One region of the Paenibacillus aurantiacus genome, then DNA from elsewhere that is predicted to be linked to it. Evidence: predicted binding sites of a transcription regulator. Region 1 holds the regulator's gene; the other holds the start of a gene.
The links. The regulator CtsR, encoded in region 1, represses protease genes until heat stress. The targets are predictions, from matches to a motif close to ATGGTCAATAAAGGTCAAACA.
Positions count from the first base shown of each region.

Region 2: a site for CtsR is predicted at 5,397-5,417, ahead of clpP (ATP-dependent Clp endopeptidase proteolytic subunit ClpP). Genes of this name have one in related genera too.

Region 1 is NZ_JBHMDO010000043.1:49,982-62,067, reverse strand. Features, by position in the region: rRNA gene rrf (5S ribosomal RNA) at 91-207, shown strand; gene ACFFSY_RS26770 (hypothetical protein) at 344-718, shown strand; gene ACFFSY_RS26765 (CtsR family transcriptional regulator) at 1,510-1,971, shown strand; gene mcsA (protein-arginine kinase activator protein McsA) at 2,106-2,630, shown strand; gene mcsB (protein-arginine kinase McsB) at 2,662-3,741, shown strand; gene clpC (ATP-dependent protease ATP-binding subunit ClpC) at 3,744-6,197, shown strand; gene radA (DNA repair protein RadA) at 6,410-7,777, shown strand; gene disA (DNA integrity scanning diadenylate cyclase DisA) at 7,790-8,860, shown strand; gene pssA (CDP-diacylglycerol--serine O-phosphatidyltransferase) at 8,965-9,711, shown strand; gene ACFFSY_RS26730 (nucleoside triphosphate pyrophosphohydrolase family protein) at 9,856-10,251, opposite strand; gene ACFFSY_RS26725 (PIN/TRAM domain-containing protein) at 10,420-11,511, shown strand; gene ispD (2-C-methyl-D-erythritol 4-phosphate cytidylyltransferase) at 11,583-12,086, shown strand, end outside.
Region 2 is NZ_JBHMDO010000008.1:23,574-35,659, forward strand. Features, by position in the region: gene rapZ (RNase adapter RapZ) at 1-741, shown strand, start outside; gene mgfK (gluconeogenesis morphogenetic factor MgfK) at 752-1,744, shown strand; gene whiA (DNA-binding protein WhiA) at 1,751-2,680, shown strand; gene ACFFSY_RS03370 (HPr family phosphocarrier protein) at 2,787-3,056, shown strand; gene ACFFSY_RS03375 (SIMPL domain-containing protein) at 3,264-4,076, shown strand; gene ACFFSY_RS03380 (sporulation histidine kinase inhibitor Sda) at 4,163-4,477, opposite strand; gene clpP (ATP-dependent Clp endopeptidase proteolytic subunit ClpP) at 4,705-5,286, opposite strand; tRNA gene ACFFSY_RS03390 (tRNA-Arg) at 5,483-5,557, opposite strand; gene ACFFSY_RS03395 (sugar-binding transcriptional regulator) at 5,799-6,848, shown strand; gene gap (type I glyceraldehyde-3-phosphate dehydrogenase) at 6,937-7,941, shown strand; gene ACFFSY_RS03405 (phosphoglycerate kinase) at 8,140-9,321, shown strand; gene tpiA (triose-phosphate isomerase) at 9,384-10,136, shown strand; gene gpmI (2,3-bisphosphoglycerate-independent phosphoglycerate mutase) at 10,138-11,676, shown strand; gene eno (phosphopyruvate hydratase) at 11,771-12,086, shown strand, end outside.

The DNA of each region.
Region 1 (12,086 bases):
TACTAATCGGTCGAGGGCTTATCCTAAAATAACACAGCTGAAGTAAATGTGAGTTTCGTATCCAGTTTTCAGGGTGTAACACCTTGAATGTTTGGTGGCGATGGCGGAAGGGAACCACGCGTACCCATCCCGAACACGACCGTTAAGCCTTCCAGCGCCGATGGTACTTGGACCGCAGGGTCCTGGGAGAGTAGGACGTCGCCAAGCACGAATGACCGATCACAGTGATGTGGTCGGTTTTTTGTTGTTTCCCATGTTATCCGCATGTGGATAACCGTTAGAGTTTGAAGAAACACTAACAGCGTTCTTATTCGATAACACATGTGTATGAGGTGATACCAACATGGCGGAAAAGGCATTCTTGGCGTACTTTAATCGTCCGGATCAAGCGGAAGCGGCGTTGACGAACATGAAAGACATAACGGTTATTGCATCAGCTATTGACCGGTTTGACGGTTATCCAGGCGGCGGCGTAAGCAATACTATAAATCCATACGCAGGCGATTTCCAGGGACTCGGGCGTCTGACCTTGAACGGGGATTTTGATAATCCGGATGCTGGCGTATTAGCGGCAGCGAGTGTTAGTGCAAGCGGCATGAGCTCGGGCGGCCCGGAGAATCGGGTTTCGGGCAGGGATATTTTGTTGACGGTCATTGTCGATGCTGAGGATGCGGAACGAGTTGCACAAATTTTGGAGGACTGCGGAGCATTAAAGTAGCTTCGAGTACGCCGGACCAACCGAATAACTTGTACGTGGGAAAAGCTGCTGAGTGATGAGACTATTCACCGGCAGCTTGATTTGTCATAGATGGTGCTTCATCGTCAGCTGCAGTTTGTAGTGGAAGCGCCGGCGTGGGGGATAAGTCGTTTGAACTGTCGCGCTTTTGCACATATTCACACAGTTATCCACCTTCCACACATGACCAGTTTACTTGTTTTCGATTTTTTACGAGTTATTAACTTGTTGATAACTGGGTAAAATAGTCATAATACTAGAATGAATAATATAAGATAGAATCCGGCGGTAAGTGGTATATGCACAGATTTCCGATGCATCAAAAGCAATTCTTGTTTGACGCTGCTGACCTATAGGGTAATTATGTGCGGCTGTTAACAAGCGTAAGAGCTAGTCAGCTCGCCGTTATCGATCGGCAGAATCTCTTTTACGCATTGACAACTATGCATTAATGGTTCTTTGGCAGCCGGCGGTAATTGCCAAGCATTGTTTCATGCGATGTTTGACCAAATTTTTTATCAGTGAGTATTCGCATGTAGTGACGACCGACCAACTCCCTTCGATGTTGGGTCAATCCTGGCGCATAAATGCAAGCTTGCAGCCCAATCTATAGGGTGTACAGAATCGGCATTGCGTGCTATTGACCTTTGGGTAAAAACGCGTATAATGTAGTTAAAGTCAAAGAAAGTCAAAGTCAACTAAACTGATTTGTTTGACTTTTCCGGTATTGGCCGGCGGAATCGTTGTTTGTCAGCTGTAGGGAGGTTGGCGACGTGCGCAACATTTCCGATTTAATCGAGCAGTATTTGAAAGGCATGCTCCAAGAAAGCACGGATGGATCGGTTGAAATTCAGCGCAATGACTTGGCGGACCGATTTTCTTGCGTGCCTTCGCAAATCAATTACGTCATTAGCACCCGCTTTACATTGGAGAAAGGGTATTTGGTCGAGAGCAAGCGCGGCGGCGGCGGCTACATACGCATACAACGCGTTGAACTTCCGACGCTCAAGACGATTCAAGGTCATATCGCGCAGACGATTGGCAATGAAGTCGATCAAGCGGCCGCGGAAGGGCTGATTTATCAGCTGGAAGAAGCGGAGATGATCTCGAAGCGCGAAGCGAACCTGATTCGGGCCGCAATATCGCGCGATGTGATCGCGCTCAAGCTTCCGATACGCGACGAAGTCCGAGCGAGATTGCTCAAAGCCATGCTTATTACGCTTCTTGTGAAATGAGAACTGTTCGCTTAGAAGAAGCCGTATAAGACATCCGACTCCGTGTAAAGGACATGTATGGATGCGAAGCTTTAGGCGCATGCTTTCGAAGCGAGTTTTGCGTGCTGCGAAACGTTGAGGAGGGATACGCAACCATGCTTTGTCAGGAATGCGGCAAGAGGCCGGCCACGCTCCATTTTACGAAGATCGTTGGCGGCGAGAAGAACGAATTTCATATTTGTGAATCTTGCGCGCGCGAGAAGGGCGAAGGACTACCGGGAACGCCGAACGGATTTTCCATTCATAGTCTGTTATCCGGTTTGCTCGATTTTGAACCGGGCAATGGTGGGGCGAGCGGCGGATTCGCGATCAAACAGCCGGTTCGCTGCGACAAATGCGGTCTGACCTATGCTCAGTTCAGTAAAATGGGGCGTTTCGGCTGCAGCAAGTGCTACTCCCAATTCGGCGACAAAATCGATCCCATCCTGAAGCGCGTACACGGCTCAACAGCACACGTTGGGAAAGTCCCAAAAAGAGCCGGCACGGCAATCCAGCTGAAACGAGAAATCGAGACGCTGCGGCGCGAGCTTCAGGAGCACATCGAACGCGAAGAATTCGAGAACGCGGCCCAGCTGCGCGATCGCATTCGCGAGATAGAACGCAATGTTGCCGAAGGATAGCGCGCATACGCCGCAGAAGGGAGGAATAGCCTTGTCGAATCGATCATTTGCTCAACATGCGTTAAGCGACTGGATGCAGGGCACAGGCCCTGAAGCCGACATCGTTATTAGCAGCCGTATTCGGATTGCGCGCAATCTAAGGGGCCATCCTTTCCCGCTGCTGGCGACATCCGAACAATCCAGCGAAGTGATGGAGCGGCTCGTGACAGTTCCGGAGAGCGGACGGCTTAACGGGATAAGCGAATTCGAAACCATCCGGCTATCGGAGCTAAGCGAGCTCGAACGCAGAGTGCTCGTCGAGAAGCATCTGATTAGTCCGAATCTGGCGAACGAAGCGCGAAGCGGTGCGGTCATTTTAAGCCGTAACGAGTCCATCAGTATTATGGTGAACGAAGAGGATCATTTGCGGATCCAGGTGTTGTCCCCGGGCTTTCAAATTACGGAGGCGTGGGAGCTTGCAAGCCGCATTGACGATATATTCGAGGAAGTGGCGGATTACGCATTCGATGAGCGCCACGGTTATCTGACGAGCTGTCCGACCAACGTCGGGACCGGCATCCGGGCCTCGGTCATGATGCATTTGCCCGGCTTGGTGCTAACCCAGCAGATCAATCGCATTTTATCGGCGATTACGCAGGTGGGGTTGGCGGTTCGGGGGATTTACGGTGAAGGCAGCGAAGCGCTTGGCAATCTGTTTCAAATTTCGAATCAGATTACACTGGGCCAATCCGAGCACGAGATCATCGATAACTTGCACGGCGTGGCCAAACAAATCATCGATCACGAAAGGGCGGCGCGTTCGCGTATGCTGCAGGAGTCGAGAATTCGGCTCGAAGATCGGGTGTTCCGATCCTACGGCATTCTCTCGCACGCAGCTATCATGGATTCCAAGGAATCCGCACAGCGTCTGTCCGATGTAAGGCTTGGCATTGACCTTGGGTTGATCCAGCATGTGACGTCGAAGGCCATGAATGAATTAATGGTATTAACGCAGCCCGGTTTCCTCCAGCAAAATTCGGGAGAGAAATTGACCGCCGAACAGCGGGATATCCGGCGCGCTGAACTAATACGTCAACAGTTGCAAAGCGAATCCAATCATGGGGGTGTATGAACATGATGTTCGGAAGATTCACGGAACGTGCGCAGAAGGTGCTCGCGCTCGCGCAAGAAGAAGCGGTGCGACTTGGTCATAACAATATTGGCACGGAGCATATTTTGCTCGGCCTGAACCGGGAAGGGGAAGGCATCGCGGCGAAAGCGCTGATCGGTCTCGGCTTGAGTCTGGAGAAGATTCAAGACGAAGTGGAGACGCTGATCGGGCGCGGACAGGAGCAGCCGACGAACATTGCCTACACGCCGCGCGCGAAGAAAGTCATCGAACTGTCGATGGATGAGGCGCGCAAGCTCGGTCATACTTACGTCGGCACGGAGCATATCCTGCTCGGTCTTATTCGCGAAGGCGAAGGTGTTGCGGCGCGGGTACTCAACAACTTGGGAATCAGCTTGAACAAGGCGCGCCAGCAAGTGCTGCAGCTGCTTGGCAGCAGCGAAGCGGTCTCCAGCAGCCATGGCGCTCCGGCGAACGTGAGCACGCCGACGCTGGATGGTTTGGCTCGCGACTTGACGGCCTACGCGAAGGAAGGCAATCTGGATCCGGTTATCGGTCGCAGCAAAGAGATCGAGCGCGTCATTCAGGTGCTTAGCCGCCGGACGAAGAACAATCCGGTGCTCATCGGCGAACCGGGTGTCGGTAAGACAGCTATTGCCGAAGGGCTGGCACAGAAGATCATTGCTGGCGAGATTCCAGAGACGCTCCGCGACAAACGCGTCATGACGCTCGATATGGGCTCTGTCGTAGCAGGCACGAAGTACCGCGGTGAATTCGAGGACCGTCTGAAGAAGATCATGGATGAGATTCGCCAAGCGGGCAACATCATTCTGTTCATCGACGAGCTTCACACGCTCATCGGCGCTGGCGGAGCGGAAGGCGCCATCGACGCCTCTAACATCCTGAAGCCATCTTTGGCGCGTGGCGAGCTGCAGTGCATCGGCGCGACGACGCTGGATGAGTATCGCAAATACATCGAGAAAGACGCCGCGCTGGAGCGCCGCTTCCAACCGATTACGGTCGACCAGCCATCGCCGGAAGAGGCCATTCAAATCCTGACCGGCCTGCGCGACCGTTACGAGGCGCATCACCGCGTGAAAATCACGGACGACGCGATCGAAGCGGCGGTCAAATTGTCCGACCGTTATATCACGGACCGTTTCCTGCCGGACAAAGCGATCGATCTGATCGACGAGGCTTCTTCCAAAGTAAGGCTGAAAACGTACACGGTACCGCCTAACCTCAAGCAGCTGGAGAACCGTCTGGAGGATATCCGCAAGGAGAAAGACTCCGCGGTGCAAAGCCAGGAGTTCGAGAAAGCGGCGGCGCTGCGCGATACGGAACAGAAGCTCCGCGAGGAGCTCGACGTGACGCGCAACCAGTGGAAAGAAAAGCAAGGCCGCACCGATTCCGAGGTGACGCCAGAGGATATCGCGCAAGTCGTGGCAAGCTGGACGGGAGTCCCGGTCAGCAAGCTGGCCGAAGAAGAGACCGAGCGTCTGCTCAAAATGGAGGATATTCTCCATGACCGCGTCATCGGCCAAACCGATGCCGTCAAAGCGGTCTCGCGCGCCATCCGCCGCGCCCGTGCCGGTCTTAAGGACCCGAAACGTCCGATCGGCTCGTTCATCTTCCTTGGACCTACCGGCGTCGGCAAAACGGAGCTTGCCCGCGCGCTTGCGGAAGCGATGTTCGGCGACGAGAATGCGGTCATCCGCATCGATATGTCGGAGTACATGGAGAAACACTCCACGTCCCGTCTGGTCGGAGCGCCTCCGGGCTACGTCGGCTATGAAGAGGGCGGTCAACTGACGGAGAAAGTACGCCGCAAACCATACTCGGTCGTTCTTCTCGACGAGATTGAGAAGGCGCATCCGGAAGTATTCAATATTTTGCTTCAAGTGCTCGAGGACGGCCGCCTGACCGACTCCAAAGGCCGCGTGGTCGACTTCCGCAATACGCTTATCATCATGACGTCCAACGTCGGGGCGGATCAAATCAAGCGCAATTCGTCGCTCGGCTTCACGGCCGTGCACGATGCAGGCCGCGATTTCTCCCAAATGCGGGAGAAAGTCATGGGCGAGCTGAAGAAAAGCTTCCGTCCGGAGTTCTTGAACCGGATCGACGAGACGATCGTATTCCACTCGCTGGAGCAAGAGCACATTGCCGAGATCGTCACGCTTATGTCCGAGGAGCTTCGCAAACGTCTGCGCGAGCAGGAAGTGGACTTTACGCTGACGGATTCGGCCAAAGCATTCCTGGCGAAAGAAGGCTTCGACCCGGCGTATGGCGCGCGTCCGCTGCGCCGCGCGATCCAGAAGCACATCGAGGATCGCCTGTCCGAAGATTTGCTGCTCGGCAAAATCAGCAAAGGCGACACGCTCGTCATCGACGAGAAAGACGGTCAGCTGACCGTTACGCATACGGAACCGGCGCAAGAAGAGCCTGCGACCAAATAATAACGAATGAGGACTTTCCCGTTTCGAACGGGAGAGTCCTTTTTTCTTTGCTTCCACGGCGGTCTACTGATACACTTGAAAAGGTGAGAACGTATGATCGTACTCCCGTTAACGAATCCAAGTCCCGTGCGAGCCGTAATAAAAAGTAGCACCATGACTGCATCCAATGGTAAACTTTGAAATGTACCCTTGCACATGAGAAGGAGCCGCTAATGGCAAAACTTAAAGTGAAATTCGCTTGTACCGACTGTGGGACGGAGTCGCCGAAATGGCTGGGCAAGTGCCCGGGCTGCGGTGCTTGGAACACGATGGTGGAAGAGAAAGAAACCGTCGTCAAGACGCAGGGCATGGGCTCTTCGCTCATTCAGACGAAAGAAAAGCCGCGTCCCATCATACACATAGAAAGCGGGCAGGAACCGCGCATCGAAACCCGACTGCAGGAACTGAACCGCGTGCTTGGCGGAGGCGTGATGCCAGGATCGCTTATTCTGGTCGGAGGAGACCCGGGCATCGGCAAATCCACGCTGCTGCTTCAGACCTCCCACGCGCTCGCTTCCAAAGGATTGAAAGTGCTTTACATTTCGGGAGAGGAATCCGTTCGCCAAACGAGACTGCGCGCAGATCGACTCGGTGCGCTAACGGATAAGCTGTACGTCCTGTGCGAAACGAATATGGATCAGGTGAACGAGGCGATCGAAGCGGTGGCGCCCGATTTTCTCGTCATCGATTCGATTCAGACGGTGTACGATCCGAGCGTGCAGTCCGCGCCGGGAAGCGTCTCGCAGGTGCGGGAATGCACGGCGCATTTCATGCGGGTCGCGAAGATTAAAGGCATTGCGACCGTACTGGTTGGCCATGTCACCAAAGAGGGGGCCATTGCGGGGCCGCGATTGCTTGAACATATGGTGGATTGCGTCCTCTACTTCGAGGGCGAGCGTCATCACAGCTATCGTCTGCTGCGTGCCGTGAAGAATCGTTTCGGCTCCACGAACGAGATCGGGATCTTCGAAATGGGCGAGTCGGGTCTGCGCGAAGTGAGCAATCCGTCTGAGCTGTTCTTATCGGAGCGGCCGCTCGGCGTATCGGGTTCAACGGTCGTGGCGAGCATGGAGGGCACGCGTCCGGTGCTGGTAGAACTGCAGGCGCTGGTGGCCACCACGAATTTCCCATCGCCGCGAAGGATGTCCACGGGTATCGATCATAACCGGATGGCGCTTATCATCGCAGTGCTGGAGAAGCGAATGGGGATGTTTTTGCAGACACAGGACGCTTATCTGAACGTGGCCGGCGGCGTGAAGCTGGACGAACCGGCGGTGGATTTGGCCGCAGCCGTCAGCATTGCCTCGAGTTTCCGTGACGCGCCAACCAGGCCGTTCGACGTTATTTTTGGCGAGATCGGACTGACGGGCGAAGTGAGGGCGGTGGCCCGGGCCGAGCAGCGAGTGAAGGAAGCGCACAAGTTAGGGTTCAAACGCGTGATTATGCCGGAGAAAAGTCTTAAAGGCTGGAGTCCGCCGGCTGGCATTGAAATTATCGGCATCGAAACGGTTTCGGACGCGCTGAAGGCGGCGCTTGGGTAGAGGGGGCAAATAATGAAGGAGCCGAGTCAACAGGAAATAATGAACCAACTGCTGCAGATGGTTGCACCCGGCACAGCATTTCGGGATGGGTTGGAGAATGTGCTTCGGGCGAAGACAGGCGCGCTGATCGTCGTCGGGTATAGCCCGGAAGTGATGGAAGTCGTCGATGGCGGCTTCTCCATCAATTGCGATTTCTCCCCGAACTATTTGTATGAACTGGCCAAAATGGACGGTGCGATCATCCTGAGCGAGGATCGCAAACGGATACTATACGCGAATACGCAGCTTATCCCGGACAGTTCGATATCGTCGAGCGAGACGGGGATCCGGCACCGGACGGCGGAGCGGGTGGCCAAGCAGACGGGAAAACTCGTCGTGTCGATATCGCAGCGGCGCAACGTCATTACGCTTTATCAGGGCCAACTGCGCTATTCGCTGAAAGAGATGGGCGTCATTCTGACGAAGGCGAATCAGGCGATTCAGACGCTGGAGAAGTATAAGGCCGTGCTGAGCCAATCGTTCACGAACCTGTCGGCTTCCGAGTTCGAAGAGCTCGTCACGCTGCAGGAGGTTGCCCATGTCGTCAAACGGGTAGAAATGGTTATCCGGGTCAAGATGGAAATCAAACGCTATGTGAATGAGCTGGGGACGGAAGGCAGACTAATCTCCATGCAGATGGAGGAGCTTGTCGGCGGCGTCGAGGAGGAACTATGGTTCTTGCTCAAGGATTATGCGAAGGAAGCGAGCGAGGAACGTATTCGTGACATCCGCAACAGCATCCGTAAGCTGACGAGCGAGGATTTGCTGGACGTGCCGCCGATTATCAAGCTGCTCGGTTATGCGGGGACAGCCGCGGAAGAGATGGTCGCGCCGCGCGGCTACCGGCTGCTGAGCAAAATTCCGCGGCTGCCGGCGGTTATTATGAACAACTTGGTGGAACACTTTGATCATCTTCCGCACATCCTGATGGCGACCATCGAGGAGTTGGACGCGGTAGACGGAATTGGCGAGGTTCGCGCACGCGCGATCAAAGAAGGACTAAAGCGGATCCAAGAGCAGATGTTCATTGACAGGCAAATTTAAATCCCATACAATGTGAAGATGCGCCATAATGGTTGGATTTTACAGGTGAATGGACGCAAGCGTTTATTCACTTTTGGGGCATAGTAAAGATGAGGTGGAGCTTAATGTTTACGAAATCGATACCGAGTCTTTTCACCGTGGCGAATTTATTTCTAGGCATCGTCGCGATTATCCTCATCTTCCCGGAGAATGCGCGGTACGATTTGGCGGCAATGATGGTCATCATCGCCATGCTCATGGACGGGGTAGACGGACGGGTCGCCCGCGCGTTGAATGCGCAGAGCGAATTCGGCAAAGAACTCGATTCCTTATCCGATGTCATATCTTTCGGCGTAGCGCCGGCTTTCATTATGTACAGCGTGGCCTTTCAGGAGTTAAGCGCGGCACCGGCTTGGATTATCACCGCGTTGTTCCCGATCTGCGGGGCACTCCGGTTGGCTCGGTTTAACGTCATTACCAGCCACGCGGGTTACTTTATCGGACTTCCGATTCCTGCCGCGGGCGGCGTGCTTGCCACGCTTGCGCTGTTTCACAAGGAGATTCCAGTCGTCGTGCTGATGGTCAGTACGCTTGTATTGTCCTTCTTGATGGTCAGCACAGTGAAGTATCCGAACTTCAAGAAGGTTGGCATACCTCGCAATGCGGTGTGGGTCGTACCGATCGTCGTTCTGATCTCGGTCGGGCTAGCGCTTTGGCTGCCGCAGCATTTATCCAAAATCATTTTCGTGCCGCTCGTACTTTACGCGCTGTACGGCCTAAAAAAAAACGTTGATCGCCGCCTTCCTTGGCGCAACCGCAAACGCCGCAAAGACGCACAGGACGATCCGGTGCAATCGGAGCATAGTGCGTAAATCCATTGTGATCAACGGTGAAGAACCCGGACATAGACGAACCGCCCTGCACATCCTCGAAGGATGGTGCAAGGCGGTTCTTTGTGTTGTCGTCTTATTGACCGGTTATGATAAGTGCGTAACGCTCGTCATAGGTGAAAGGGCTTACGTTAGGTTGAACAAGCCGAGGGTGGCGCACTTGTTCGACTCGTGCGAAACGACTTCGTCGAGCTTAATGTCCAGTAAATTGCACATGGCGGACATGTAGAACAAATTGCGGCCGAGCTCGTTCTTGATGGCGTCCTTGCAATGCTCGCACAGTTCGCCGGAAATATGGTGATGCAGCTTCGTTTTTGCCTGTTCCAAATTGACGTCGTCAGGGTATTCCTGCTTGCGTGCGTTCAACTCGACACATCCACATTCGGTCACGGATTTCGCAACGGCACGGTTAACGGCCGCGCCGGATTGGCCGTACTTCGATAACACATCCAGCAAGCTCCGGTGCCGCAGCAGAAGTTCGGATACTTGCTGCTGAAATTGCTCCAGCGTCGGGGTGCTCATCGATTCCACCTCATTTCGGGATTGGCAGTGCTCCCCTCTATTATAAGCCTCGTGGGCGGTCATTTCAAAAGACTTTTATCATCTTGATTTTCCTCCAAAAAGTGTAAGCTTCCCACGGTTAACCTGTGAAATATTGGCGCATAATTGTAATGGAGGTGGATTCATGTGATGAAACGAATTATTCAAACCATTGGCTTGTTATTCGGCGGGATGGCCGGAGCGCAAACGTATGGGTGGATGAATGCGGGCGCGGTGTGGGCTACCCAATCTTACGGCATGCTCCAACGGTCCGGTAGTTATTATTTGAACGCCGGCATCGGCGCGTTGTGCGGTCTTGTCTTGGCAACCATGCTGTCGGGCACGATTATTCGATTGGTGGAACGGGGAGCGGAACGCGCGTCGTCGCTGCCAATGGGACAGCTTTTATCCGGCGGAGCGGGACTTGCCGGCGGACTTGTTTTGTCGGCGCTGCTTTATCCGGCCGTATCGGGTTTGTCCGGCATCGGGCTATTCATACCGGTATGCATGACGTTATTCTTCGGTTACTTCGGCTTACGGATTGGACTGAGCAAACAAACGGAGCTGGAAGCGGGCGTCGGCGCGTTGCTCGCGCAGCGTGCGAAAGCGGCTGGTCCGAGCGAGGACAGCACCTACGAGGAACATAAAATTTTGGACACCAGCGTCATTATCGATGGCCGGATCGCCGATATTTGCAAAACCGGGTTTATCGAGGGGACGCTCGTCATTCCGGAATTCGTACTAGAAGAGCTGCAGCACATCGCGGATTCGTCGGATCTGCTCAAACGCAATCGGGGGCGGCGTGGTCTGGATATATTGAACAAGATCCAGAAGGAACTCGACGTGAAGGTGCTCATCTATGAAGGCGATATGGAAGAAGGCGAAGTCGACAGCAAACTGGTCAAGCTGGCGAAGGCGCTTCACGGCAAAGTGGTGACCAATGACTTCAACTTGAACAAAGTGTGCGAACTGCAGGGCGTGTCGGTGCTGAACATCAACGATCTGGCCAATGCGGTCAAGCCGGTCGTATTGCCGGGCGAAGAAATCGTCGTTCAGGTCATTAAGGACGGCAAGGAGCACGGCCAAGGCGTCGCGTATCTGGATGACGGCACGATGATCGTCGTCGAAGGCGGACGGGACTTTATCGGCACGACGATGGAGGTCCTCGTAACGAGCGTGCTGCAAACGTCGGCGGGACGGATGATTTTCGCGAAGCCGAAGTTGTTGGAAAAAGCGCTGTAACACGGTATGATAGTAAGCGTGCGATGCCGTTACGAAGGCATGGCGAGTTTACAGCGAGGCGGTTGAAGGGAATGCCGGGAACGAAGGCGCAATGGGGCGTCGTCATCGTAGCTGCGGGACGCGGCACGCGGATGGGGACCAAAGAAAGCAAGCAATATTTGCTGCTGCAGGACAAGCCGGTGCTTGTACATACGATGGAACTGTTCCAAGGCATGGCCGATGTCGAAGAGGTTGTGCTGGTCGTCGGTGAAAGCGACGTATCCCGCTGCGAGACGTTCGCGCGCGAATATGGCCTGTCGAAAGTAACGGCGGTCGTAGAGGGCGGAAGCGAGCGTCAGCATTCGGTACTGCGCGGCCTGCGGGCGATCGGCACGGAGTGGGTCATGGTACATGACGGCGTGCGTCCGCTCGTCAGCGCCGAAGCGGTCCGCCGGTGCATGCGCGAGGCGGAGCGTTCCGAGGCTTGCGTGCTGGCCGTTCCCGTTAAGGATACAATCAAGCAAGTCAATGAAGCCGGCGTAATCACGGCGACGCCGGACCGGAGAAGCTTGTGGGCGATTCAAACGCCGCAAGCT
Region 2 (12,086 bases), on a different contig from region 1:
CTGATCGAGCAGTCGAACGGCAAAATCGGCAAGGTCGCGCTGGTCATCGACCTGCGTGGACGGGAGTTTTTCACGGCGTTATCGGAGTCGCTGAATTATTTGAAGGACCACTACACGATCGGGTACGAGATTCTGTTTCTCGACGCGACGGATAGCGTGCTCGTGCAGCGCTATAAGGAAAGCCGCCGGCGCCACCCGCTTGCTCCCGAAGGGCTTCCGCTGGAAGGCATTCAGCATGAACGCCGCCTGCTGGAAGATTTGAAGGGCTGGGCGACGCAGGTGATCGACACGAGCAGCTTGAAGCCGCTGCAGTTGAAGGACCGGATCATGTCGCGATTCACGAACGTGGACCAAAGCTCGATTTCGGTCAATGTTACCTCGTTCGGGTTCAAGTACGGCATCCCGATTGACGCGGACTTGATTTACGACGTTCGTTTTCTTCCGAATCCCCATTACGTCGAGCAGCTGCGCCCGAACACGGGCCAGGATCCTGAAGTGTACGACTACGTCATGAAGTGGCCGGAGACGCAAACATTCCTGACAAAGCTGCTCGATATGCTGCAATTCCTTATTCCGCAATACCGCAAAGAAGGCAAGAGCCAGGTCGTCATCGGGATCGGCTGCACGGGCGGCAAACATCGCTCGGTCGCGATCGCCGAATACTTGGGCCGCATGCTGGGCGCAAGCGATACCGAGACGATCCGGGTCAGCCACCGCGATGCGGAACGCGATCGGCACTAGAGGTGAACGGATGAAGCAGAAACGCACGACACCAGAAGAACGACTTCCCCGTATTGTCGTCATCGGCGGCGGTACGGGGCTCTCCGTTATGCTGAGGGGATTGAAGGAGAAGCCGCTTGATATTACCGCCATCGTGACGGTGGCGGACGACGGGGGCAGCTCGGGCATCCTGCGCAGCGAGCTCCAAATGCCGCCGCCCGGCGATATCCGCAACGTGCTCATCGCCCTTGCGGACGTCGAACCATTGCTCGCCCAGATGCTGCAATACCGGTTCAATACAGGAGCGGGGCTTGCCGGACATAGTCTAGGCAATCTCATGCTGGCGGCGATGACGGAAATCTCGGGCGATTTCGTGACGGGCGTCCGGGAATTAAGCCGGGTATTGGCCGTTCGGGGGCGCGTGCTTCCGGCGGCGGGGCAAGCGATCGTGCTGCACGCCGAGATGGAGGATGGCTCCATTGTAACGGGGGAATCGAACATCCCGAAGGCGGGGCAAGCGATCAAGCGGGTATTCATCGAGCCGGCAGAGGTCGAGCCGCTGGAAGAAGCGGTCGAAGCGATTCGGGAAGCGGATGCCATCCTGATTGGACCGGGAAGTCTATATACGAGCATTATACCGAACCTGCTCGTGCCGAAGTTAGCTGAAGCGATCGTCGAATCGGATGCGGTCAAGATGTTCGTCTGCAACGTCATGACGCAACCGGGCGAGACGGACGATTATTCGGTCGGGGATCATCTCGACGCGGTGCATGCCCATATCGGCAAGCATCTGTTCGACTATGTCATCGTGAACAACGGCGAAATTCCGCCGCAGGTGCAAGAACGTTACGCCGAGAAAGGCGCCAAGGCCGTCCATTTGGATCTGGAGGAAGTCCAGAGCCGAGGCTACAAGGTCATTGCCGACCGGCTTGTGCTGTTCCGCACGTATTTGCGGCACGACGCGGCGCGGCTGAGTCACCATATTTATCAGCTTGTCGAAGATTGGATGAATCGAAAGAGGTGAACAACGATGTCTTTTGCAGCGCAAACGAAGAAAGAATTGACGATGATTGAAGCCGATCCGTGCTGCGAAAAGGCGGAACTGTCCGCGCTCATTCGAATGAACGGCTCCGTTCAACTCTCCAATCGCAAAGTCATACTCGATATCTCGACAGAGAACGCCGCAATCGCAAGGCGAATCTATTCGCTGATCAAAAAACAGTTTGCGGTACATACCGAACTGCTCGTGCGCAAGAAGATGCGGCTAAAGAAAAACAATGTCTACATTGTCCGCATCCCGGTCAACGTGCAAGAGATTCTAAGCGAGCTGCGTATCGTCTCCGAAGGTTTCATGTTCAATCAGGGCATAGACAAGGAGATGCTCCGCAAATCGTGCTGCAAACGATCTTATTTGCGCGGGGCGTTCCTCGCTGGCGGATCGGTCAACAATCCGGAGGGTTCCTCTTATCATCTGGAGATCGCCTGCATGTATGAAGAGCATTGCCAGGCGCTCGTAGAACTGGCCAACAAGTTCGACTTGAACGCTAGATGCATCGAGCGGAAGAAAGGCTTTATCTTCTACATGAAAGAGGGCGAGAAAATTATCGAGCTTTTGAACATTATCGGCGCGCATCAGGCGCTCTTTAAGTTCGAGGACGTCCGCATTATGCGCGACATGCGCAATTCCGTCAATCGCATCGTCAACTGCGAGACGGCGAATTTGAATAAGACGATCGGCGCCGCCGTGCGTCAAATCGATAATATAAAGCTGCTGCAGAAACAAGTCGGCCTCGATAGCCTGCCCGATAAGCTGCGAGAAGTTGCCGAAATCCGTCTCATGCATCCGGACATGAACTTGAAGGAAGTCGGGGAGATGCTTAAGGGCAAGGTGAGCAAGTCCGGCGTCAACCATCGGCTGCGCAAAATCGACGAGATTGCGGAAAAGTTACGGAATGGCTAAGTGCAAGGCTAGTGCTTGCGCAACAAAAGTGATATAATGTTGATTAAAATGACGTTTTGCACTCGTGAATCGCACGATTGAATTTCGTATAGGGGGTAAGGTTTTGATGACAAGGCACCCGGTTGTCGTTCGTCTGAAAACAGGTCTCCACGCAAGACCGGCCGCGCTTTTCGTTCAGGAAGCGAACAAGTTCTCGTCCGAAGTCTTCGTAGAGAAGGACGATAAGAAAGTGAACGCGAAATCGATTATGGGTATTATGAGCCTGGCCATCAGCTCCGGTACCGAGGTGACAATCAGCGCGGAAGGATCGGACGCCGATCAAGCTGTAACCGCTTTAGTGAACCTGGTCAGCAAGGAAGAACTGGAGAACCAATAATGGACCAAAGGAAGAGCTCCCGGAAGGGGGCTTTTTTTAGTTTCGCGCGTGCTGGGAGGCGCACCTCTTGAGGCTGCGGAACGGGCATATCCGTCATAAGCAGGCTGTTGATTCACCGTCGAAGCGGAAATGCTTAAGGACGTGCAACAATTCGGGCAGCGAATACGTTTAGTAGTCACAAACCAAGAAGAAGGGTGTTGGGATGCGATGACACGATTCACGCATGACGGACAGACGGAGCAGCAGAGTAAGACAAGCAAAGGGAAAAAGCGGCCGATGCTGCTATTGGTGCCCGCGCTCGCGGTGGCGATCGGGTTCGGAACGATAATCGGGGCCGGCGGTCCAACCCCCTTCGTAAAGGCGGCGGAGACGGTGAGCGTAGAGCGGGGACTGATTACGGTAGAGGGTAAGGGCGAGATTAAGGTCGCGCCGGATGTGGCATACATGAATGTCGGGGTGGAGACGAAAGCGGCGACGGCCAAGGAAGCGCAGGCGAAGAACGCGGCCCAATTCGCTTCGATCGAGAAGCTGCTCTTCACGACCTACAAGTTGGATAAGAAAGACGTGAAGACGACGGGCTTCTATGTTCAGCCGCAGTATCAGTACAATGAGAAGGACGGCACGAGCAAAATTATCGGGTACACCGCGACGCACAGTATCGAGATTACGAGTCGCAAACTCGACGGCATCGGCGCGCTGCTGGATAACTTATCGACCGCTGGGGCCAACCGCATTGACGGGATCCGGTTCGATGTGGAGAATCAAGAGCAATACGAACTGCAGGCCATGGAGAAGGCGATGGCCCAGGCGAAGCGCAAAGCCGACGTGCTCGCGAAAGCCGGCGGCCGCGCGGTGAAACAAGTGGTCAACATTACGCAGGGGAACGTCGCGAGCGTGCCGATCTTCCAAACGGCGAAGCTCATGGCGGAATCCACGGCCGACATGGCGGGCGGAAGCTCCGTGCAGACCGGCGAGATCACGATCGGCACGAGCGTGACCGTTTCCTACGATATGCAATAAGAAAAAGGCAGCTGCCGGTGACGGCAGCTGCCTTTTTCTCTGGGCTTGTATGACGACCGGTTCTCGTAGGAAGTGAAGTCGCGCGGTTAATTGTTGTCGTTGTCGATAAGCGAGATGCCGCGCTGTTCAAGCGCTTGTTCGATGAGGGCGATGAATTCGTGCGACAGACGCATCGCTTTGGCTTCGTGATAGACCTCTAAGAGGTGCGTATCGCTAAGCGGGCGAAGCAGCATCGATTTGTCTTGCATGGGCAAATAAATATTCGGCTCGGACGGCGAATTGTCCGATTCCCGGATGAAGGAGACGCCGAACGCAGGAGGATAAGATTCATAAAACGCAGGATCTTCACTCTCGTGACGAAGAAAGGAGCGAACACTTGCGGCAGATTGTGATCGATTCATAACGAAAGCAACTCCATAAAATAAAATTTGATATGCCCTAACGTAAGGTGTAATTGGAATGATTTAGTACATCGTATCATGAAAGCGGCTTGGCGTGGTCATGAATTCGGAGCATTGAATATTTCTTGACAACGCGAAGCTTCTGTGATAATAAGAGGATTTCGTGTCTGGAGAATAAATAAAGACCCGGCATGCGAGCTGCCGGGTCTTTATGAATATGAGGAGTGTTACAGTTTCTCGATGACCTTATCGACGAGGCCGTAGTTGGCTGCTTCTGCTGCGCTCATGAAATAGTCGCGGTCCGTATCGCGCTCGATTTTCTCCAGCGGCTGTCCCGTACGCTCGGACAAGATCCGGTTGAGCGTGTCGCGGGTCTTGAGGATATGTTTGGCGCGGATCTCGATATCGCTTGCCTGTCCTTGCGCGCCGCCGAGCGGCTGGTGAATCATGACTTCGCTGTTCGGAAGGGCAAAACGTTTACCTTTGGCGCCAGCGGCCAGCAGGAATGCGCCCATGGAAGCAGCGAGTCCGACGCAGATCGTGGAGACATCCGGCTTGATGAACTGCATCGTATCGAATATGGCGAGACCTGCGGAGACTGAACCGCCAGGACTGTTGATGTAAAGCGAAATGTCTTTCTCCGGATCATCCGCCGCCAGAAAAAGCAATTGCGCGATGATGGAGTTGGCGACGACGTCGTTCACCGGCGTGCCGAGGAAGACGATGCGATCCTTTAACAGACGGGAGTAAATGTCGTAGGCGCGTTCGCCGCGGTTGCTTTGCTCAATGACCATAGGTACGAAATTCATGTCCAAGTCCCTCCTTAATGGTTATCAAGTATTGCCTCGGCCCGCGGGTTTAAAACCCGATCCGGGGCAGGCTATGTTAGCGTAAGCTCATCATACCGGATTGCTTCGCAAAAGTCAAAAATGGTCAGACTATAAAAACAAAAAAACCGGCCATGGCCGGTTGTTGCTGCGTTATTCGTTCAGTTGTGAAGTTAGATGGCGCGCCCGCGAGGGATCGAACCTCGATCTCAGGCTCCGGAGGCCTACGTCATATCCATTGGACCACGGGCGCGTATTCAATAAGCGATAGCGAGATTCATTGTAACCCAAACAAAACGAAAATGCAAGTAGCTTCAAAAAGAAAAAAATATGCAAAAGGGCACCGGTAACCGGTTTCATTTGGAAAACCCAACTTGCTCCTCCTAGAGGATTGGAGTACAATAAAGGTGGGACTTAAAATGAACAGGTGGGACGCTTCGTGTCCCTGTTAGTTTGGGGCCCAATTCGGCAATAATGGAGTGGATGTGAGCAGCATGCAGTCTCTCATCGAAATACAACAGAAGCTCCTGCCGGATCTGCTCGTTGTGATGAAGAAGCGTTATCTCATCCTCCGCCAGGTGATGCTCTCTGATATGATCGGACGCCGCACGCTGGCAGCCTCGCTCGAGATGACGGAGCGGGTATTACGGGCCGAGACCGATTTTCTGAAATCGCAAGGACTGCTTCAGATCGAGGCAGGCGGTATGCGCATTACAGAAGAGGGTAAGAAACTTCTGGACGAGATGGAGCCGCACTATCAGCAGATGTTCGGCTTGTCTGATCTGGAGGAACGCATTCGCACCCGGTATGGATTGAAGCAGGTCGTGATTGTGCCTGGCGATTCCGATACTTCGCGGCATACCAAACGCGAGCTTGGCTTAGCCGGATGCGCCGTGCTGCGCAAGTATATGGAGAAAGACGACGTCGTCGCGATCACTGGCGGCACGACACTTGCGCAAGTAGCCAATCAGCTGACGACGCAGACGCCGCTGAAAGGTAATTGGTTCGTGCCTGCACGAGGCGGACTCGGCGAAAGCATGGACTATCAGGCGAATACGCTGGCTTCTACGATGGCCAAACGGACGGGAGCGCAATACCGGCTGCTGCACGTACCGGATCATCTGGGCGAAGAAGCGTACACGACGCTCATGCAGGAACCGAACGTGCGAGAAATCGTGGATGTCATCCGAAGCGCCCGCATTGTCGTACACGGCATCGGGGACGCTATGGTCATGGCACGCAGACGACGGCTGGACGCGACCTTCTTCGAGGCTTTGCAATCGGAAGGGGCGCACGCCGAGGCGTTCGGGTATTATTTCGACCGGACCGGCACCGTCGTACACCGCATGCCTACTATTGGACTGCGGCTCGAAGACATCATGGCGACCGAAGTGGTCATTGCGATCGCTGGCGGACGCAGCAAGGGCGAAGCAATTGCCGCGATTATGCAATTCGGGCACGACGATGTGCTCGTCACCGATGAGGCGGCCGCGCTAGAGATCGCCGCGCTGCTCGACCGGGAAGCTTCGAATAGCAATACGTGATCTTGACCGACGCGAGCAAAGCCGCAAGGCAGTGCTTGCACGAGGTCTTGAGATATATTGAAAATTACCTTTAGGAGGCAGAACTAACATGGTAAAAGTAGGTATTAACGGATTTGGCCGTATCGGCCGCAACGTATTCCGCGCATCTTTCAACAACCCGAACGTAGAGATCGTTGCAGTCAACGACCTGACAGACACGAACACGCTGGCTCACCTGCTCAAATATGACACGACGCACGGCAAATTCGAAGGCACCGTAGAAGCTAAAGAAGGCGCCTTGATCGTAAACGGCAAAGAAATCAAAGTATTCGCTGAGCGTAACCCAGAGAACCTTCCTTGGGCATCCGTAGGCGCAGAGATCGTCGTTGAATCGACGGGTATCTTCACGGCGAAAGAAAAAGCCGAGCTTCACCTGAAAGGCGGCGCGAAGAAAGTTATCATCTCCGCTCCAGCTACGAACGAAGACATCACCGTTGTTATGGGCGTAAACGAAGCCAAATACGATCCATCCGCTCACACGGTTATCTCCAACGCTTCTTGCACGACGAACTGCCTGGCGCCATTCGCGAAAGTCCTGAACGACAAGTTCGGCATCGTTAAAGGCATGATGACGACTGTTCACTCGTACACGAACGACCAATCCGTTCTCGACGTTCCTCACAAAGACCTGCGCCGTGCTCGCGCAGCTGCTGAGAACATCATTCCTTCGTCCACGGGCGCTGCTAAAGCGGTATCCCTGGTACTGCCTGAGCTGAAAGGCAAACTGAACGGCATGGCTATGCGCGTTCCTACGCCTAACGTTTCCGTAACGGACCTCGTTGCTGAGCTGAAAGTCAACGTAACGGTTGAAGAAGTCAACGCTGCGCTGAAATCCGCTTCCGAAGGCCCGCTGAAAGGCATCCTTAACTTCTCCGAAGAGCCGCTTGTATCGAGCGACTACAACGGCGACCCAGCTTCCTCGACGATCGACGCGCTGTCGACGATGGTTGTAGAAGGCAACATGGTTAAAGTCGTTTCCTGGTATGACAACGAGTGGGGCTACTCCAACCGCGTTGTTGACCTGGCTGCATATATCGCATCCAAAGGTCTGTAATAGCCGACTTTTGAATAGAGACGAAGGAGCTGCTGACCGCAGCTCCTTCGCTACAGTTTGTCATACTTAAACGAGACCATAACGAGCATGTCCCCGGTCAAGAGGGACAGCCATAGGATAGCAGTGGAGCGTGGATATAGATAGCGGACTCTGAAGCCGACATGGGATAGGGGTTCAACATACCGGGAGGGAAACGCAATGAACAAGAAGAGTGTACGCGACGTCGAATTGAGCGGCAAACGCGTTTTTGTGCGTGTGGACTTCAACGTGCCTGTAGAGAACGGCGCAATCACGGATGACAAGCGGATCCGCGAGACGCTGCCGACCATCAACTACTTGATCGAGAACGGCGCGAAAGTGATCCTGGCGAGCCATATGGGCCGTCCGCAAGGCCAAGTCGTAGAAGAGCTTCGTCTTACGGCGCAAGCAGCCCGTCTGTCCGAGCTGCTCGGCAAGCCGGTGACGAAAGCAAACGAAGCGGTTGGCGAAGAAGTGAAAGCGCAAGTCGCGGCTCTGAATGCAGGCGACGTGCTTCTGCTCGAGAACGTTCGTTTCTACCCGGGCGAAGAGAAGAACGACGCCGAACTTGCGAAGCAATTCGCGGAGCTTGCGGATCTGTTCGTCAATGACGCTTTCGGCGCGGCTCACCGCGCGCACGCTTCGACGGAAGGCATCGCGCATCACCTGCCGGCGGTATCCGGCCTGCTGATGGAGCGCGAGCTGGACGTGCTCGGCAAAGCGCTGAACAACCCGGAGCGTCCGTTCACGGCGATCGTCGGCGGTTCGAAGGTTAAAGACAAAATCGACGTCATCAACAAAATGATCGAGATCGCGGACAACATCATCATCGGCGGCGGCCTGTCCTACACCTTCTTCAAAGCGCAAGGCCACGAGATCGGCAAATCGCTCGTCGACAACAGCAAGCTGGACCTGGCCCTCGAGTTCATCGAGAAAGCCAAGTCGCTCGGCAAAAACTTCCTCATCCCGGTTGATATCGTCGTAGCTGACGACTTCAGCAAGAACGCCAATACGCAAATCGTCGACATTGACGGCATTCCGGCTGAATGGGAAGGCATCGACATCGGTCCGAAGACGCGCGAGATCTACGCGGACGTCATCAAGAACTCGAAGCTGGTCGTGTGGAACGGACCAATGGGCGTATTCGAGATCGAGCCGTTCTCCCACGGTACGCAAGCCGTTGCGCGCGCATGCGCAGAGACGTCCGGCTACACGGTTATCGGCGGCGGCGACTCGGCGGCGGCAGCGGAGAAATTCCACCTGGCCGACAAAATGGACTTCATCTCCACGGGCGGCGGCGCATCGCTGGAGTTCATGGAAGGCAAAGCGCTCCCAGGCGTTGTAGCGCTTAACGATAAATAAGATTTATTGAGAATAGGGTTAAAACAAGCGAGTACGAGATAGGTTAAGGAGCGAATTCGAACATGCGTAAACCGATTATTGCGGGTAACTGGAAAATGTTCAAAACCGTGTCCGAGGCGGTCTCGTTCTTTGCGGACGTGAAAGGCGTCGCTGCAGTTGACGGTGTAGAATCCGTCATCTGCGCACCTTACACGACGCTGCCGGCTCTTGTTGAAGCGGCTAAAGGAACGAGCATTGCGATCGGCGCCCAAAATCTTCACTTCGAAGATAACGGCGCGTTCACGGGCGAAATCAGCGGCGTTATGCTGAAGGACCTCGGCGTGAAATACGTCATCATCGGCCACTCGGAGCGCCGCGCTTACTTCGGCGAGACCGACGAGATCGTGAACAAGAAAGTCCAAGCGGCATTCAAGCACAGCCTGCTGCCAATCGTCTGTGTAGGCGAGAAGCTGGAAGAGCGTGAAGCGAACCAAACGAAGGACGTCTGCAAAGTGCAAACCGAAGCGGCGTTCCAAGGTCTGTCCGCGGCGCAAGCGGCTGACGTGGTTATCGCGTACGAGCCAATCTGGGCGATCGGCACCGGCAAATCGTCGACATCCGCAGATGCAGAGGACGTTATTGCTTACATCCGCGGCGTCGTTGAAGGCCTGTACGATGCGGCTACGGCGGCAGCGGTACGCATTCAGTACGGCGGCAGCGTAAAGCCGAACAACATCGCGGAGTACATGGCTCAACCGAACATCGACGGCGCACTCGTAGGCGGCGCAAGCTTGGAAGCGGCCTCCTACATCCAGCTGGTCGAGGGGGCGAAGTAAGATGACGGCACCTAAACCGGTTGCGCTGATCATTCTCGACGGCTTCGGCCTTCGGAATGACGTAACAGGCAACGCGGTCGCGCAGGCGAACAAGCCGAATTACGACCGCTACTGGAATACGTATCCGCATACGACGCTGACTGCAAGCGGCGAAGCGGTAGGTTTGCCGGAAGGTCAAATGGGCAACTCCGAAGTTGGCCACTTGAACATCGGCGCCGGACGCATCGTGTATCAAGACCTGACCCGGATCAGCAAATCGATCCGCGAAGGCGAATTCTTCGAGAACGAGACGCTGCAAGGCGCGGTAGATCACGCGAAGAACAATGGCAAGAAGCTTCATCTGTACGGCCTCCTCTCGGATGGCGGCGTGCACAGCCATATCGCGCATCTGTTCGCCCTGCTGGAACTTGCGAAGAAGAGCGATCTGCATGAAGTGTACATCCATGCGTTCCTCGACGGCCGCGACGTAGCGCCGGACAGCGCGAAAGGCTATCTGGAGCAGCTCCAAGCGAAAATCGAAGAGATCGGCGTAGGCCAAATCGCGACCGTGCAAGGCCGCTACTACGCGATGGACCGCGATAAGCGCTGGGAGCGCACGGAGAAATCGTACCGCGCCATGGTGTACGGCGAAGGTCCGCAATACACCGATCCGATCCAAGCGGTCGTCGAATCGTACGAGAAATCGGTATTCGACGAGTTCGTCATGCCGACGGTCATCATTGGCGCGGACAACAAGCCGGTCGCGCTTGTTGAGACCGGCGATGCCGTCGTGTTCTTCAACTTCCGCCCGGACCGCGCGATCCAGCTGTCCCAAGTGTTCACGAACAGCGATTTCCGCGGCTTCGACCGCGGCGCTAACGTGCCGAGCGAGCTGTACTTCGTCGCGCTGACGCTGTTCGCGGAGAGCGTAGGGGGCTTCGTCGCTTACAAGCCGAAGAATCTCGACAACACGCTGGGCGAGGTGCTCGTTCAGAACGGTAAGAAGCAGCTGCGCATCGCCGAGACGGAGAAATACCCGCACGTGACGTTCTTCTTCAGCGGCGGCCGCGACGTCGAGCTGCCGGGCGAGACGCGCATTCTCATCAACTCGCCGAAGGTCGCGACTTACGACCTGCAGCCTGAGATGAGCGCTTATGAAGTCGCGGCTGCGGCCGTGGCCGAGATCGAAGCGGATAAGCACGACGCGATCATCCTGAACTTCGCCAACCCTGACATGGTTGGCCACTCCGGCATGCTGGAGCCAACGATCAAGGCGGTCGAAGCGACGGACGAGTGCCTCGGCAAAGTCGTGGAAGCGGTGCTGGCCAAAGGCGGCGTGGCGCTGATCACGGCCGACCACGGCAACGCGGACATGGTCATCGACGATAACGGCCGTCCGTTCACGGCGCATACGACGAACCCGGTTCCGTTCATCGTGACGAAGCAGGGCGCGACGCTGCGTGAAGACGGCATTCTGGCGGACATCGCCCCGACGATTCTCAGCTTGCTCGGTCTTGCCAAGCCGGAAGAGATGACGGGCCACGCGCTCATTAAAGAGTAAATGAAGATCGGCGCCGGGCGCTTGTCCGGCGCCGGAATTTGGTTTACTATAGATTGGAATTTGACAATAACCCTTGAAGGAGTGTTTCCGTACCATGTCTATCATTACTGACGTATATGCACGCGAAGTGCTTGACTCCCGCGGTAACCCGACGGTAGAAGTAGAAGTTCATCTGGAATCCGGCGGCAAAGGCCGTGCAATCGTACCATCCGGCGCATCCACTGGCGCATACGAAGCAGTCGAGCTTCGCGACGGCGACAAAGGCCGTTACCTCGGCAAAGGCGTTCTGAAAGCTGTTGACAACGTCAACTCCATCATCGCGCCTGAAATCATCGGCCTGGATGCACTGGACCAAGTGCTGATCGACCGTAAAATGATCGAACTTGACGGCACGCCGAACAAAGGCAAGC